Regions from separate parts of the Peribacillus sp. NPDC060253 genome, predicted to be linked through region 1. Evidence: a T-box and tRNA genes for the amino acid it is inferred to sense, from the RefSeq annotation. Region 1 holds a T-box; the other regions hold tRNA genes.
The links. The T-box of region 1 lies ahead of argS (arginine--tRNA ligase). A T-box ahead of a tRNA ligase gene usually reads a tRNA of that ligase, here a tRNA-Arg.
Positions count from the first base shown of each region.

Region 2: it has a tRNA-Arg gene. The T-box ahead of argS (arginine--tRNA ligase) is inferred to sense a tRNA for this amino acid. The anticodon was not compared.
Region 3: it has a tRNA-Arg gene. The T-box ahead of argS (arginine--tRNA ligase) is inferred to sense a tRNA for this amino acid. The anticodon was not compared.

Region 1 covers NZ_JBHXAS010000125.1:1,685-7,669, forward strand. Annotated here, with positions in the region: gene desA (Delta(5) desaturase DesA) at 1-632, shown strand, start outside; gene ACFWE9_RS22400 (response regulator) at 721-1,266, shown strand; T-box leader at 1,350-1,568, shown strand; gene argS (arginine--tRNA ligase) at 1,603-3,282, shown strand; gene ACFWE9_RS22410 (SET domain-containing protein) at 3,454-3,828, opposite strand; partial or broken gene ACFWE9_RS22415 (CotH kinase family protein) at 3,880-4,959, opposite strand; gene ACFWE9_RS22420 (hypothetical protein) at 5,116-5,355, opposite strand; gene ACFWE9_RS22425 (LacI family DNA-binding transcriptional regulator) at 5,610-5,985, shown strand, end outside.
Region 2 covers NZ_JBHXAS010000073.1:11,435-17,419, reverse strand. Annotated here, with positions in the region: gene ACFWE9_RS17905 (XTP/dITP diphosphatase) at 1-382, shown strand, start outside; gene ACFWE9_RS17900 (metallophosphoesterase) at 385-897, shown strand; tRNA gene ACFWE9_RS17895 (tRNA-Arg) at 1,070-1,143, shown strand; tRNA gene ACFWE9_RS17890 (tRNA-Arg) at 1,554-1,627, shown strand; gene ACFWE9_RS17885 (hypothetical protein) at 1,778-1,978, shown strand; gene ACFWE9_RS17880 (MFS transporter) at 2,612-3,889, shown strand; gene ACFWE9_RS17875 (PaaI family thioesterase) at 4,115-4,564, shown strand; gene ACFWE9_RS17870 (enoyl-CoA hydratase/isomerase family protein) at 4,882-5,658, shown strand.
Region 3 covers NZ_JBHXAS010000001.1:111,660-117,644, forward strand. Annotated here, with positions in the region: gene ACFWE9_RS00600 (heme ABC transporter ATP-binding protein) at 1-557, opposite strand, end outside; gene ACFWE9_RS00605 (FecCD family ABC transporter permease) at 550-1,617, opposite strand; gene ACFWE9_RS00610 (ABC transporter substrate-binding protein) at 1,580-2,545, opposite strand; cobalamin riboswitch at 2,723-2,897, opposite strand; gene ACFWE9_RS00615 (polysaccharide deacetylase family protein) at 2,985-3,830, opposite strand; tRNA gene ACFWE9_RS00620 (tRNA-Arg) at 4,112-4,185, shown strand; gene ACFWE9_RS00625 (hypothetical protein) at 4,756-4,923, shown strand; gene ACFWE9_RS00630 (DNA topoisomerase III) at 4,989-5,985, opposite strand, start outside.

The DNA of each region.
Region 1 (5,985 bases):
ATTTGGCTGCACCGCTTAAACTTCGTTTTGCCTACCGTTTTTATCGCAATCCATTGGTGATGTTTGGTTTGGGACCAATTTATGTTTTCCTTCTTAAAAATAGATTTAACCGAAAAGGTGCTAGAAAAAAGGAAAAAATGAATACGTATTTGACGAATGCATTAATCGTTGCTTTAGTGGCATTGCTTTGCTTGGCAGTAGGCTGGCAGTCGTTCCTTCTGGTACAAGGTTCCATTTTCATGATTTCTGGTTCAGTGGGCATTTGGCTGTTTTACGTCCAGCACACATTTGAGGACTCTTATTTCGAGGAAAATGAGGAGTGGGAATATGTGTTAGCAGCAGTGGAAGGAAGTTCTTTTTATAAGCTCCCAAAACTGATGCAGTTTCTTACTGGTAATATCGGTTACCATCATGTTCACCATTTAAGTCCAAGGGTACCTAACTATAAACTGGAAAATGCACATAATCATACAGAGCCTTTAAAGAACGTACCAACGATTACTCTTGCTACAAGCTTACAGTCGCTCCGTTTCCGCTTGTGGGATGAGAAAAACAAGAATTTTGTTGGCTTTAAAGACATAAAGTATTTAACGAAAAAAAGTGTTTCCGTTCAAGTGAAATCTGAACTATAATTCTGCCATTCCAGACTCTCTTCATAATCCTAGGATTTGGGGGAGTCTTTGCTTCATATAAGCGACTCGATAAAGGAGAGAACTTAAAATGATTCGAATTGTCATTGCAGAGAATCAGGAAATGCTGTTAGAGGCAATTAGTTCTCTACTCAATCTTGAAGAAGATATAGAAATTGTCGGGAAAGCCAGTAATGGAGACGAAGCAATTGCTCTTATACATCGTTTACAGCCTGATGTTTGTATTATGGATATGGAGATGCCTGTAAGGAGCGGACTTGAGGCTGCTGAAGCTTTGAAGTCATTTGAGTATAAAGTAATCATTTTAACGACTTTTCGAAGGTCTGGTTATTTTCAGCGTGCTTTAAACGCTAATGTTAGCGGCTTTTTATTGAAGGATAGCCCAAGTGACGAGTTAGCCTGCTCGATTCGCGGCATAATGGATGGCAAGCGAATATACTCGCCCGAGCTTATTGATGATACTTCAAACAATAAACAACGGGAAATGGGAATGTTAGGTCTGTTAGCCGATGGTCAAACCACAATTGAACCATCTGATCAGCCAAGTAAAACGATTGGGACCGTAAGAAAATATTTTTCCACCATCAAGGAAAAAATGAAGTTACCAGCAGGTTAGGGATGAACATTCTTTATAGAAGTTCATCTATATGATGTTGACACGCTTTTTTAAATTGTGTACTATAAATTCAATTATATATTGAAAATTCTGTGATAAAGAGAGTAGTTCATTTTGAAATGGAAAGCGAGTTAGGGATGGTGTGAGCCTAATGCAGGACAAATGAATGAAGCGCACTTTGGAGAAATTTCTTGAAACGTTAAGTAGGGAACATCGGGGAGGCACCTCGTTAACAATGGAAAGTGGTCACAATTTGTGGCAACTAGAGTGGTACCACGGGAATCTATGCTCTCGTCTCTTATTAAGAGACGGGAGCTTTTTTTGTTTAGGAGGGAAATGACGATGAATAAACCAATTGCAGCATTAATATCAACTGCATTACACAATGAATTGCCAGCAAGTGAAATAGAAAAATTAATGGAAAAGCCAAAATTCACGGAATTAGGGGATGTAGCATTTCCATGCTTTACACTTGCAAAAAAACTAAGGAAATCACCTCAAGTGATTGCGACTGAAATAGCCCATCAATTAAACAGTAATTTGATTCAAGAAGTGAACGTAGTGGGCGGTTATGTAAATATCTTCGTCAATCAACAGAGGGTGACAGAAAATGTGCTGCAAACCATATTAAGTGAAAAGGATCAGTATGGTTCAAAGCAGCCTCTACAAGAGAATGTCGTGATTGACTATTCATCCCCGAATATTGCCAAGCCGTTTTCCATGGGGCACTTACGCTCAACAGTCATAGGGAATGCACTGGCTAACATCGCTGAAAAAAATGGCTACAATGCCGTGCGTATTAATCATTTAGGGGATTGGGGCACGCAATTTGGTAAATTGATTGTCGCTTATAAGCTGTGGGGAGATAAAGAGGCAATCGAAGCTTCCCCGATTCAAGAATTATTGAAAATTTATGTGAAGTTCCATGAAAGAGCAGAAACGGATGAATCGTTGAACGAGCAAGCAAGGGCTAGCTTTAAGTCGCTGGAAGATGGAGATGAAGAAGCACGCGCGCTATGGAAATGGTTCAGGGATGCGTCTCTAAAAGAATTTGAAACGATTTATGATTTATTAGGCATTCGTTTTGATTCCTATGCAGGTGAAGCGTATTACAATGACAAAATGGAAGCGGTTGTCGAGGAACTAAAAGAAAAGGGCTTACTTTCCTTATCTGAAGGAGCCTATGTTGTGGAAATGGAAGATATGCCTCCTTGTTTGATTACAAAAACGGACGGGGCGACACTGTATGCCACACGTGATTTAGCTGCAGCCATGTATCGTAAAAAACATTATGATGCGAAGAAGACATTTTATGTTGTAGGAAACGAACAATCACTGCACTTTAAACAGCTTTTTAATGTCATTGAGAAAATGCAGTATGATTGGTCAAAAGATTTACAACACGTAGCTTTTGGCATGATGTTAAAAGACGGTAAGAAAATGTCGACACGTAAAGGGAAAGTTGTGCTGCTTGCGGATGTATTGGCAGAGGCAATTGAAACAGCGAAGCGCAATATTGAAGAAAAAAATCACGCGCTTGAACAGAAAGAACTGGTTGCGAAGCAGGTCGGTGTCGGAGCGGTAATCTTCAATGATTTAAAAAATTATCGCATGAACGATATTGACTTTTCATTAGAGCAAATGATGAATTTTGAGGGGGAAACAGGTCCATATGTGCAGTACACCTTTGCACGAATTTCATCATTGCTTGAAAAAGGTGAATTTAAGGAACAGGCAATCCAATTTGATGCTTTAGGAGAGTATGCGTGGTCTGTCGTCCAACTGCTTGAGCAGTTCCCGATCATTGTTCAAAAATCATTTGAACAAGCAGATCCATCACAAATTGCGAAATTCAGCTTGCAGTTATCACGTGCATTCAATAAGTATTATGCACATACGAAAGTTTTAGTCGACGATGAGTGGAAACAAATGAAGCTTTCGTTCGCTTTTTGCGTAGCCATTGTATTAAAGGATGCGCTAAGGTTATTAGGAATTTCAGCGCCAAAGAAAATGTAAAGTTAACATGCCCGTGCATACCGAATAGGGGCGATAACGTTTATAAAACTGTATACAAAAATCACAATAAAGAATCCATTTTGATCTTCTTTTTTCAAAATGGATTCTTTTAATTCTATTGAAGCAATTTTTATTACAATGCAGCATTTTTAGATATTTTTAATCAATTCACTATTCGATGACATCAAACCATAAAGCGGATTTATCATCAATTTCACCGTTGTAATTGATCGTGATCTCCTCGCCGGCCTTTATATCTTCATGTGCATAAAAGTCTATTGTTACATCTTCTAAATTATTATCGAATGTCGCATTTGGAGTGTATGAATGATTGAATAGCGAGCCATTCCCTAAGGCAATGGCAGTATCCTCGTCCCCCCAATGAAAACAGTGATAAAAGAGTGATGTTTTCTTTAAATATTTCCATTCGCTTTTCGGTGAAAAGATTACAGGTGATGCCTCAATGAGCTCATCCTTTTTAATATCCCTTGTCGCATATATTCCCCTGCCATATTTCCCCGTATTTTTAATGCAGATTGGTGACACGGCCTCAATTGCTTTTTTCCAGTCCTGCTTGGCTTTCAGTTTTGTTTCATCTAGGTCACCAAGGTGCTTATTTAAGTAATCACTTCGTTTGCGAATGAATTCGAAGATGAATTCCGGCTCTTTGTCGAATAGATCAACCTTATTCTTTTTATATGGATCAAGAAGGATGTGTGGGCGTATGCCCTGGTGCAGTGATAATACTTTATTTTCCATATAATCCACGGTAAATGTGGTTTCCATTGTTTCAACCAAGAGGTCTTTGTAGAACTTACGGTATTCCGGAACCTTCAAAAGCAGATTATTAAGGTGATTTGTCTGTTTTCCTCCGATAGGGACATATGTGTGCTCCATGATCCCGCCACTGACTTTGCGTCCCCAAGTGGCATCGTAATCCCAAGGAATGACTTCAAACAACTTCGTTTCACTATTGCGATATAGTGCATAATTATGGGTAAAACCATCGTTATTCATGGTGCAGACGGCTCCCACCAGCCAGTGTAAGTATTTATGGATATCAAGATGCTGCGAGATTATTTCCGGAAATTTTGCAAGAGGGGTGGTATTGATTTTTTTGATCAATTCAATAAGGAATTCATCGTCGTCAGGTTTACCAAACGCCTGTTTATACCCTGACACAAGGGAGTCTTTAGGTTTCCCATCCCTTTCCAATGAAAAGTTGGCATGATTGTTGACTGCATAATAAATGGGGCCTGCAGGAAGCCCTCTTTTTTCTAAAAAAAACTCATCGACAGAATCCAATTGTAAATAAACGCCTTTACAAGAGCCATTTCGGTATAAATTGATATGTTGGCTATTAGGGGAAAGAACTCCAAGGTCCTGGAAGAAATCGAGTGAGAGTTTATTGCGGATGAGGGAAGGATCTCTGTATTCGGCATTGAGATGGATTTTATGGGCGTCAAAGAATCTTTCTGGCTCGATGAAATCAATCCAATAGGATCTTTTCCGGAATTTACGGGTATAAGAGCCCCGATAGGCAATATCGATATCAAAAATGTCGTTTTCCACTTTCAAATAGGCGGGAATGGGGTCATTACTCCATACGTCCGCACGTAAATCTTCTAGATCATCTTCTTCTATCGTTAAGAAATAAGATGGAATATGATAAGACATACACTCACCTTCCTTCCTTTCTTCTATAAGCTGTTTCATGGCAATCCAAAACGATTTTGAGCAGGGAATTGTTCGTTTGAAATTACATCAGTAATGAATAAAAAATTCAACTTGATCAATCGGAGAATGATCAAGTTGAACCATGTTAAGGTTTAACTATTTATCTTCTTCTTTTTTTCCCACTTCCAGTGGATGTACTTGAAGTAGAAGTAGTAGTAGAAGTTGAAGTTGAAGTGCTACCAGTGGATTTATGTCCAGTGGATTTACTGCCACTATGGCTGCGGCTACTACTGTGGCTGCCACTATGGCTTCCACTGCTGCTGCTGCCAGATGAGCCGCCTTTTCCTTTTTTCCCTTTCGGCATACGGACCCCTCCTTTAATAAGGTTAATTTCATGATATGCAGTATCGTACTTACTTGAGCGTCAGTTAATGACAAACGGGCTAAAAAAAATAGCGGAGAGTGATTTCGGAGGGGGGCCTGATGTCAAGAGGTTTATAGAATGGAGGAACGGAACGGAAGGAAAGCTCTTTTTCCTGCTTTTAAATCAAAAGGCAGGAATATGAATAAAATCGATTGACATTCATTGGTAATGTGTTAATATTTATAAAAATGGAACCGGTTCCAAAATTCGCGAATGGATGAATGAAATGGTAAAACGAGAAAATTCAAAAGTTACAATTTACGATGTCGCTAGAGAAGCGGGGGTTTCCAAGACTTCTGTTTCCCGCTATTTAGGGGGGAGATATAATGAACTCTCTGACAAAACACGTAAGAAAATCGAGTTGGCAATCAACCAAATGGAGTACCGTCCAAACACCATGGCCAGAGGGCTCAAAAGCAATAAGAGTTATTTGATTGGAATCATCGTGGCGGACATCAACAATCCATATACGACGGCCATCCTTCGGGGGGCTGAAGATATATGCAGCCAAAATGGTTATAATCTGATGATTTGCAACTCGGATAATAACCCGGAGAAGGAAAGAGGATATTTCGATATGCTTCTATCCCATCGAATCGACG
Region 2 (5,985 bases), on a different contig from region 1:
ATTGGAGGGCCGTCCAGGCGTATATTCTGCGCGCTATGCCGGAGAGTCTAAGAGTGATGAAGCAAACACGGAAAAAGTCCTCCGGGAACTGGAAGGCGTGCCAAAAGAGGATAGAACGGCGAGATTTTATTGCGCCTTGGCACTAGCGTCACCCAACCAGGAAACGATTACCGTATCGGGAACGATGGAAGGTTTGATTACAGAACAGCCTTCAGGAACGAATGGATTTGGTTATGATCCCATCTTTTTTGTTGAGGAACAGGGCAAAACAAACGCCGAGTTGACAAAAGAGGAAAAAAACAAAATCAGCCACCGTGCCAACGCACTGAGGGCTCTAGATGAAAAACTTGATCTATTTCTAAAAAGGGAAGAAGGAATGTGACGATGAAAGTGCTAATAATGAGTGACAGTCATGGCTTAACTCATGAAATCAGCATGATTACAGACCGTCATAAACAAGAGGTTGCTGCCATGATTCATTGCGGTGATTCAGAGTTGGAAAAAAATGACCCTCACATGTCGGAGTTCTTAGCCGTTCGTGGGAATTGTGACTATGATTCGGCATATCCGAATGATATTGTGGAGAGTATCGCAGGCAAGCGTTTCTTCCTTACGCATGGACATCTCTATAACATAAATATGACGCTGATGAACCTATCCTATAAAAGTGAAGAGACAGGGGCGGATATTATTTGCTTTGGTCATTCCCACGCTGCAGGTTCAGAATGGATTGACGGCAAGCTCTTCATCAACCCGGGAAGCATACGTCAGCCGCGTGGACGAAAAGAGAAAACCTATGCCATTTTGGATATCGGAAATGACCAACTTAAAATCATCTTTTATGACCTTGAAGGAAAAATCGTTGAGGAACTAAGAAATGCTTATCAAATGGAATGACTTCATGTATTATGAACAGGAAGCGTTTTTACCCGCTTCCTGTTTCATAAAAAAAGAAAAAACTTTTTATGAAAAACCGTTGACTTTCTTTTGATATCCTACTATAATAAGAAGTGTCCTAAGGGAACAGTTAAGGTAATACATAAGTTTTACCGCAACTTATATCATAAACGTCTCAGTAGCTCAGCTGGATAGAGCAACGCCCTTCTAAGGCGTCGGTCGGGAGTTCGAATCTCTCCTGGGACACTAACAAAGTGGCTTTAAAGCCCGATGCGAAAACCTTCTATATCGTTTAGTGAAACGGTCAGTATAACGGTCATGTAAGAAATTACACCGTATATCGATTTATCCACCTAACGATATAGGAGGTTTTTTCGTATGACCAAAAGAAAAGGCTTATTAGATGTTGAAGTAGAAATAAGTTATAAATGATAACTTCGAATTGTTCGATAAAGTGTATTCTCCATTTTTTACTGCAAACTTCATTCAAATACCATGATAAATATTGTATGAATGGTAGGGGTGTTCTAAAACTTTTCAATATTTAATATTACTAGTATTGCAATGAGTATTATACTAAGTTATAATAAAGAGCACGATTACGGTCTAAGTACGAAAAGTGACCGCTATACTGAACTGAAGAAAAACAGCGATATGTCTCAGTAGCTCAGCTGGATAGAGCAACGCCCTTCTAAGGCGTCGGTCGGGAGTTCGAATCTCTCCTGGGACACTAACTTAAAAAAGCCAAAACCTTTAAAGGGTTTTGGCTTTTTTCTTTTTTGTTTTACGGATAATATGCGGCAAGAAGTTTTTTATTTCTTATTATCGCAGGTAGATTATCTTTTATGTCGAATTTGTATATAAATAAGGAGTTGTTTAGATGAATAAAGATAGATTATTTAAGTTCATTCAAACTTCCACTCGGGGTAATTTCTTTTCAGTAGAGATAGCCGAAGATGGAACTAAAGTAGTTCAATTAGCCAAGGAATTAGAAATGGAAGGAAGAATTAAGTTAAGAGCGTGTACGAGAAAAGAACAAGGTGTTTATCTGGAAGGAATACTTAAGTTTGTGCCTAGCTAATACTTATTCAATTTTTTCGAATCAAAGGAATTATATAACGTTCAAACCATTTCATATCTTTATTTGAAAAAAAACATCCAACTAGTTGGATGTTTTTTTACTTTGTATATCAATTCCTATTTAATGTGTGAATGTTTTGCCGAAACGATTTTAGAATAGATTCCTGGGTTTAATGACAATCTTGCTCTGATTTCAACTTTTACAAATGGCATTTTTATGAAGGGGGTAAATACCACGGCGATAGCTGAGCAATTATTAAGAACGGAGGCGTCTGTAGGGTCTGCCAGTTTTTACTGATTGACCTTTTTGTTTAAAACAATCCAGCGAGCTATGTGAACCCTGAGGGTAATCGAATATCCCTACAATTAAGAGATTTCACTGGTGATCTCCCATTATATACGAAAAAGACCTAACTATTTCGCTCATTTTTGATGGCATGATATTTGCATGTTAATTGGGTACAGTCCCCAATAGCAAAGTTGACGAAAACCAAAAGTATAGGAGTGTAATGGTTGACAAAAAGGAAATGATTGTGGCTGTTAAGGGTACTGGATGTGAACAAATAAACAAAGATGGGATCAAGTCAACTTAGTTTATAAAAAGACTCAAAAAATGGTAGTGAGGCTGTAGATATTGATTCATTACAGGCATGTAGGGCGGGTACAGAACCTACCGAAAGTAAGAAGGGAAGCGGAAAAAGTGCAATATATTGAAAGTGGTAGCCGTGAGTATCGTCTGGCGCTAATTGGATTGTTATTGGGGAGTATTGTTTCATTTTCCATCTTGTATAGCCCTCAACCACTGATCAGTCTTTTTTCAGAGAAATACCATGTTTCACCGTCAACTGCCAGTTTTGCCGTTTCATTGCCTACGGTTTCGTTAGCAATTAGTTTGCTTTTTATCTCGACTTTATCCAATGCATATGGCAGAAAGACGATAATGAGCCTTTCGTTAATATTAACTTCCATTCTAGCTATTGCTTCATCTTTTACTCATTATTTTCATGTATTCCTAGCGATTAGATTTTTAGAGGGGGTTACTATATCCGGTTTTCCCTCCATAGCCATGGCGTATTTGAATGAGGAATTTTCCCCGAAGAGCATTGGGAGAGTAATAGGGGTTTATGTTGCTGGAAACGCTGTGGGCGGTTTTGTGGGACGCATCGTAATTGGCACTCTGACCGATCTTTTTTCTTGGCAAATAGCCTTGATGGTCCTGGGGATGGCCAGTTTATTATGCAGTCTTTGGTTTTTTGGTTTTCTGCCTGAATCCAAAAACTTCCGAATGATTTCAATCTCGTTTAATCATTGGGCATGGAACATGAAAGAAGGTTTAAGAAGTAAAAATCTATTATGTGTGTATGGGATCGGGTTCTTATTCATGGGTGTGTATGTTACATTATTGAACTATCTCGGATATCCACTCACAAAAGCACCGTATAACTTAAGTCAAACGGTTTTTAGCTTTGTTTTTGTCGTTAATTTAATAGGTATATGGAGTTCGGTATGGTTTGGGAAATTGGCTGATCGCTATTCTTGCAGACAAGTGATTAGTTGGTCGGTTACTATCCTGCTATTTGGAGCGCTGCTAACATTACATGATGAACTACTTGTTAAAATAACAGGGATTACTGTCTTTACATTTGGTTTTTTTGCTGGACATACGGCTGCCAGCGGATGGGTAGGCTATTTGGCAACAGAAAAACAAAAAGCGCAAGCTTCTTCCTTCTATTTATTATTCTATTATACCGGTTCAGGCTTTGTCAGTTGGTATGGTGGATTCTTTCTACATCATTTTGGCTGGGGAGGAATCATCGGGTTTATCAGTGTACTGCTGATCATTGCCGTATTGGTTTCTTTTCAAATGACGAATCTTGTTCGCGTAACACCAGATAAGCAAGAGGGAAAATGAAAAGTCTACTTTCATTTAAGTGTGACAGGTCATTAGTTAGTAGACAGTCCTGTTATTTAAAAAGCCTTTTTTTTTAGAAAAGGTGATCTTTTGTGTAAAAACGCATTAATATAATGCAATTTTACATTGATTATACCGAGATTCGGCGGAAAAGAGAGAGATCTTTCAATTTATTATTTGGCATGTTTCTTGCAAGTTTATCAGAATAGAAAGGAGAAATGTAAATTGACTGAAGAAAAAACACAGACAAACAAGAATCTTGATGAAGAATATATAAGCCTATTTAAAAATGAGTATGAATCCTCCCCATTCTGGAAGCAAATGGGGATAGAAATGGATCAATTGGATCAAAATCATGTCAGGATAAAAATGCCCATGACCCCTAATTTTCTTAATGTAAACGGATCTGTACATGGGGGAGTAACGGCTGCCTTGCTCGATTCCATAATGGGCGTCACCCTGCGTCATAAGTTTTATGAAGCGAAGGTCGCAACCGTATCTTTGACAACCCAATTCATTGCACCGGTTTTTGTAGGAACAATCATCTATGCAACAGCCAAGGTGGTCCATAGTGGAAGGAGAATTGCTTCCCTTGAGGCGAAATTAGAATCAGAAACTGGTGAGCTACTTGCTGGGGGTATAGGTACGTTCATGATATGGAAAACAGAAAAGTAAGGAAATAACGATAGGCTATTCCATTATCGATGCGAAAAATCATTTTAGCGCCTTATGGAAGTGGATGACTTTTATAGTGAAGCTTTGGAGCTTGCCGAAACCATTGGAAGAAATGCCCCGATAGCAATTCAATCCGACCAAAGCCAGTGTAGAAGAATTGTTTGGCATCCCGGATAAAGAAGCTGGAACACAGATATTATTTACATTGTGCGTGGATACGGAAAGGAGTTCGCTCATTTGTAGAAAAGCGTACTCCCCCGTTTTTAGGATGATAGTGAGTGATGGGAAGAACTATTGATTAGGAGAGGATGATTAAGGTGGCCTACAACCATATTGAAACTTCTGTTGAAAACGGGGTTTGTCTTGTTACATTAAATAGACCGGAAATCAGAAATGCGCTAGTTGTCGAAATGCGGGAAGAATTATCAGATTTCTTTAAATCGCTCCAACATGATGCAGGTGTAAAAGCAGTTATTTTAACGGGTGAGGGGAAAGCATTTTCCGCAGGTGGTGACCTGAGCACATTACAAGGTATAAACGCAGCCGCTGGAAGAAAGAGATTGCAAGTGGGACATGAGGTGATCCACTCCATAATGGATTTGGAGAAACCCGTGATTGCCGCAGTGAACGGGGCGGCAGCAGGAGCCGGAACCAGTCTCGCCTTAGCCTGCGATATGATTATTGCGGCCAGATCATCGTTTTTTGTTCAGAGCTTTCTGAATGTTGGGTTGATACCTGATCTTGGATCCATTCATTTCCTGCCTAGGTTGATCGGACGCCATCGTGCAATGGAATTGATGCTTTTGGGTGAACGTGTTACTGCGGAACAAGCTTATGAAATTGGTCTAATTAATAGAGTGGTTGAAGATGGCTTACTTTTGGATGAAGCATCTTCAATTGCTCTTAAGCTTGCCAATGCTCCTGGTATGGCAATGGGGTTAACAAAGAGGCTAGTAAACAGGAGCATGCATGCTGATATTAGTGAAACATTTGAATTTGAAGGTTTTGTTCAAGGCCTATGCTTCGAATCAAATGATTTCCAAGAAGGTGTAAGTGCCTTTATGGATAAACGCAAGCCGCAGTTTAATAGGTGACGCATATTGGATACTTAATTGCCACCATCATTGAAAGCATGCAAGTGTAAGAGAATGAAACATCATGCGGTGAATGGTACTGCCCAATATGTTTGTTCTTTCCATAAAATGAGAGTGTGGTGTTTGATTTATATTACTTTTTCATCTAAACTATAAGAATAGTATGAATATTAACTTAATTACACACTCATTTTCTCCTCATGTGTATGAGGGGGGAATACTTAGTTAAGGAAAGATTGGGAGATTTTTTATCAAAGAAGGCTAACAAACTCAGAAAAGGCGATCTTGGCTATTAAGTCCACAAGTGTTCCTTGCCCCTTTTTGTAA
Region 3 (5,985 bases), on a different contig from region 1:
TTTGCCATTTTCCTCATTAAATCAAGAAGATCCTTTTGATAGGAAAGATCTAAGTGATTCGTTGGCTCGTCCAAAAAAAGAATTTCTGGTTCCTGGGCAAGTGCCTGCGCCAGTAAGACCCGCTGTCTCTCTCCACCTGATAATCGTTCAAATTGAAGATCCTGAAAATCTGCCACCCCCGTTTGATTCATCACCCGTTGGACAATCGTTTCGTCTTCTGCTGACCAACTATGGAACCAACCTGTTTGATGGGAATAGCGCCCAAGTGAGACCGTCTCTTTTACTGTATAAGAAAAAGCTAATGAGGAATGTTGAGGAAGCACCGCAATGACCTGTGCAAGTTGTTTTGACGAATAATCCTTCAAATCCCTTCCCCTTATCCGTATGCTTCCTCCCTTATAATCGAGCACCCCGCTGAGCATGCTCAAAAGCGTCGTTTTCCCGCTGCCATTTGGACCTAGAATTCCGAATAACTCCCCTTTATGTACGTCAAATGAGACAGAGTCCAAAACGGTTTTATTGCCATATCCACCTGTTAACCCTTTTACTTCAAGCATCCGTCCTACCCACTCTCCGTCTCTTTAATAAAATCAGCGCAAATGCCGGTGCCCCGATAAGTGAAGTGATGACCCCGATCGGCAGTTCCGATGGGGCTATGATCGTCCGTGCGACAAGGTCCGCCAGAATCAAGAATCCGCTTCCTATCAGCAAAGACAACGGAAGCAAATGTTTATGGTCTGGCCCCCAAATCCTACGGACCAAATGAGGAATGACCAATCCTACAAAGCCAATCGTCCCGGAAACTGCAACGGCTGCCCCTGTCAATATCGAACCAGCAATCAAGATCCACATTTTTCGCCGCTGCACATTCACACCTAAGTGTTTTGCCCGGTCTTCCCCAAAAGTCATCGCATTCAATTCACTTGTATTCATGAGCAAGATCAGAGAACCAATGATAAAAAACGGCAAAATGATCGCGATATACGTCCAACCACGCATTGAAACGCTGCCCATGAGCCAGCCAATGATTTGCCTTAATTCCTCACCCGTCAACGCAATCATCAAAGAAATGAAGGCACTTAAAAACGAGCTGAAAATGATTCCGGTTAATATGATCGTTTCCACCTTCATCGATCGATCCATTTTTTTTGCAAAAGCCAATACACAGAAAATCGTGATCACGGAACATGAGATACTCAATACCGGAAGAGTATATAAACCGATGAATGGTAGTGATACATTCAAGAATAAGGTCAATACAGCTCCGACTGATGCTCCTGATGATATACCTAATGTGTAAGGGTCAGCGAGCGGATTCCGGAGCAATCCCTGAAATGCCGCACCCGCAATCGCAAGTGAAGCACCAACCAAACCCGCAAGCAATACACGCGGCAAGCGGATGTTCATCACGATATTCGTCAGCATCACATCCGGATCAACGGAAAGCGGTAAATGAAAAATCTCCTTGCCGATTATTTGTATAAGTACGGGAATCGGTACTGGTACCGAACCAAAGGAAATGCCAATCGTACAAGCAAAAAGTAAAAACAATAACGCAATCAAATAAGCAAACGCCCCTTTATTTGTCAAATACGTTCGGATAGACTGATTTGGCAAGTTCCTCTACTCCCTCTATTAAGCGTGGACCGGAACGGGTCACCAAGTCAGAATGGACATCAAAGACTTGGCCATTCTTAACAGCTTTTACGTCTTGCCATCCTTTTCTGCCGGTCACTTCACTGATTGGATCTTTTGTATAATAACCATACGTTGTAATAATGACATCCGGATTTGCAGCAATCATCGACTCTTCATCAATTTTTGCCCAACCGTCCAATTCAGCCGCTGCATTCTTCGCTGAAATCATTTGAAGCATTTCATTCATGAATGTATTTTTTCCAGGTGTATATATTTCCGGAGACGGCGAAACCTCCACTAAAACGGTCTTTCTATCCGCTTCCTTTACGGATTTGGCTTTTTCAGATAAAGCCTTCAGCTTCGTTTTCATATCGGTAATGATTTCTTTTGCCTTATCATGTTCTCCTGTTGCCTGTCCAATCATATCGATAGACTCATACACTTCGTCGAAGCTTTGTGCATCATTGACTACAAGGACATCTATTCCAGCATCCTTAATCTGTTTTAATCCCTCACTTGAATTATGGGCACTGGATGCATGGGCAAGAACAAGATCAGGCTTTAAGGAAACAATCAACTCCGTATTCATTTCCATTCCGCCAACTTTTTCGATTTCTTTCGTTTCTTCCGGGTAATTATCATTGTCGGAAACACCAACAACCTTTTTACCCAAACCAAGAGCAAATACCACTTCCGTATTACTTGGTATCAACGTAACGATTTTCTTCGGTTTTTCTTCTATCGTTACTTTTTCACCCGTTGCATCTTTAATCGTAATCGGGAAAGCTTGGTGTTGAGCATGATTCGTTTGCTGCTTTTCCGTTCCGTCATTAGATCCCCCGCTGCAACCAACGATCATACCTGCAGTCAGTAATAACACCAGTATCAGACCAAAAATTTTCTTCATTTTCATTCCCCACAATCTTTTTATTTAGTTTTTCCCACCTATGAAATAGCGCTTCCTTCAAACGAAGATGCGCATCAAAACAAAAAGCATCTCCCGTTAAACGGAAGATGCTTGTATGGCAACAATATAATTACGGACTCTTTAGGTCTGCCACACACCTTCCCATCCGCGTAGGTTATAGGTGTACGAATCTTGGCAGGTCTCCTGGCTCATGGTTATCGTCAACGGCACCTTCCCATATCTCATACAGTGGTTCACAGCCGTTAACTCCCATATACAGTGGCGGGACCGCGCTGGCATTCAACCAGCTTCCCTTTTAAGTCATTAAGACACCAAATCGCTCATATGTATGTAATTTTCACTGCTTTTCATTATACACCATGTAAGAATCTATTATTATATGATTTTTCTGACTGGCTCCAAAATGCCCTGTCCCTCTTCAATGATTTGTAGCATTTTCAATCAGTGACGCAAACCCACCAACCGATAATCCGGGTGAAATCCGAACGCGATGCAGGGCATACATACCTTGATCACCGGAGGCCCCGCCAGGTTCGGTCGTAACTGCCATCTTGTATCCAGCTTCTTCCGACAGCCTGAGACTCTCTTCGTTATACCGACCAACTGGATACGAAAGTACTGTCGTGTCCTGATGGAGGATTCGATCGAATAAATCCTTTGACTGGACCATTTCGACTGCTTGCTGCTCTGGGGTCATCCGGTTCAGCTCAAGATGGTTGATTGTATGACTTTCGATGGAAATCCCATTTCTGCTCATCTCCATCATTTGACCTTCCGTCAGGTGATGACCTTTTTCAATGGATTTCCCAATCATGAAAATGGTCGCTTTCATGTCATATTCTCTTAATATAGGAAAAGCCTCCGTGTAGTTATCTGTATACCCATCATCAAAAGTAATCCAGACACACTTTTCACTTGGCATTCGATTTTCGGTTAAAACGTGAAATGCTTCATTAGGGGATAATGTATGGTATCCATTTTCCCGAAGCCAAGCCATTTGCATTCGGAATTCCTCTTTTGGCACCCGAAGGTTATTACCTTCAGATATGCTATGATACATCAATATCGGAAGCTGAACCGTGGACTCGGCCCTTATCCAGTTCCTCGTATCGATTCGCTCAGGACTTGCTTCATCCTCCGAATCGATTTTGGCATCATTCTCCGCTGCAGCAGCCACCTCAATATTCTCTTCCGTAATCGGTGCAGCCGTCTTTTTACCTATTTTATCTAAAACCCCTTGTGAGCATCCAGGTAAAATGAACATCCCCAGCAATGCTACTATGCTTAAAACTCTGTATTTTCCCACTATCATTCTCCTATTTTTTTCTAGCATAATAGTACCAGAAAAGTATTGAATAATAAAGTATCCCAATTAACACAAAAAAAGGAATATAAAGAGTTGGTACCCATCCTCACCAAACTTTATTGGACTGTACTTTATCACCAGTTAAGCTTTAATGATGAAATTTTTTCATAAGTACAAGCTATTAGCTTGAAAAGTTTGCCTATAAGAAATATAATAAATAAGTCGTCGACTTTTTATATGTCCCAGTAGCTCAGCAGGATAGAGCGACAGCCTCCTAAGCTGTAGGTCGTAGGTTCGATTCCTATCTGGGACGCTAATGTATGGAAGACCCTGTTATAGTGCGGTTAAAGCCGTTTTATAGCAGGGTTTTTCTTTTGGCTTAACTGAAAAAGGCTGTATCACGTATGTCGGATAAAAGCACTTCTGAATATTGGAAACAATGGTGATTCTATTCACTAAAACTTTTCATTGTTTGGAGGTGCTTTTCTTTTTGGCTAAAAAAGTAGTAAAACGTGGCACACAGATAAAAGAACGAAATCACACTCGTTCTGAAGGAACTGGAGCCGCGTATTCTCGTAATTACGATAGAATTGCTTGATCAGATCTCCAGTCGGCGTGAAATGGACATTGTTACATCGAATATATCATTTAATCATTTTTGAAATAAATGTTTGAACTTGTCCCACCCGGGTATATAAATACTGTAAGACATTCTCAACCAAAGGAGATGATGTGCATGAGTACAATCAGAGGCCAATGGAACAAGGAGAATGACGCAGCGGTGTTTAGTCCCGGTGATCAGCGTTAGAGTCAATTGAAGTGTTAGATGCTAATCAAAATGGGAATTACTACTCTTCTCATCCAAAGGAGGAAGATACTGATCATGAGTATTTACAGCCGATGGAACGCTGAGAATGATGAAGCGATTTTCAGTCCAGGTGATCAGCAGCCATTCAGTACACTCATACGAGTAGATTCGGATAATCACACACTAAAAATGGACAACACACTTGAATATGAATTACATGGCACCGTACTGAATGAAGTTTAGTCGAAGCAGTGATATATAGAAAAAGAGCCCTTCACATTTATGCTAAACGTGAAGGGCTCTTTCTCTTATTTATCGAATTTAAGTTTGGCCAACGCATCCGCCAAGGCAGTATTGATCGGCTCTTCTTTATTTTGCTTTTTCATATAATTGGAGACTTCATTTTTTGATACTTTTTGATTTTTATTTTGTCCTCTTCGTTTATTATAAGAAGAAAGTTTTTCATGAAAACCGCATTTACATGTGAATGTCTGCGCTTCTCCTTGACCGCGCATTTCCATCTTTTTGTGACATTGTGGACATCTTGCATTTGTTACACGTGAAACACCTTTTTTGTGGCCACATTCACGATCCTGACAGACAAGCATTTTTCCTCTTTTACTATTCACTTCAAGCATCAGCTTGCCGCAATCCGGGCATTTTGTTCCTGACACGTTATCATGCTTGAATTTCCGGTCACTATTTTTGATTTCATGAACGATGTTTTTCGCATAGGTACGCATATCGCCGATGAAAGCCTGTTTTGGTAGCTTTCCTTTTGCAATGGCTGTTAACTTTTGCTCCCATTGAGCTGTCAAAGCTGGTGATCGTAGGTCTTCAGGTGCCAACTCGAGGAGTTGCTTTCCTTTTGAAGTTACATGAAGGCCCTTCCCTCTCTTTTCAATCAGGAAGCTATTGAACAGTTTTTCAATAACGTCAGCACGCGTTGCCACTGTTCCGATCCCGCCAGTCTCACCAAGGGTCTTGATGAGTTCTTTGCTTTCCCCTGCCATGAAACGAGCAGGGTTTTCCATCGCGGATAGGAGTGATCCTTCATTGAAGGGTTCTGGCGGCTTTGTTTCACCATCGGTTTGTTTCACAGCCGAAATGGTTAAACTGTCACCCTTTTGAACGGTCGGAAGCAGCTGCTCTGCAAGGCCATCTTTAGCTTCCTCCTCATCAAACTGGTGATCATAGACTTCCTTCCAGCCGGATTTCAGGACGACCTTTCCTTTTGCCATGAACGTCTCCTGCCCTATTTTGGCGGTGATGGTCGTTTGCTCATATTCGAAGGGTGGCATCAAT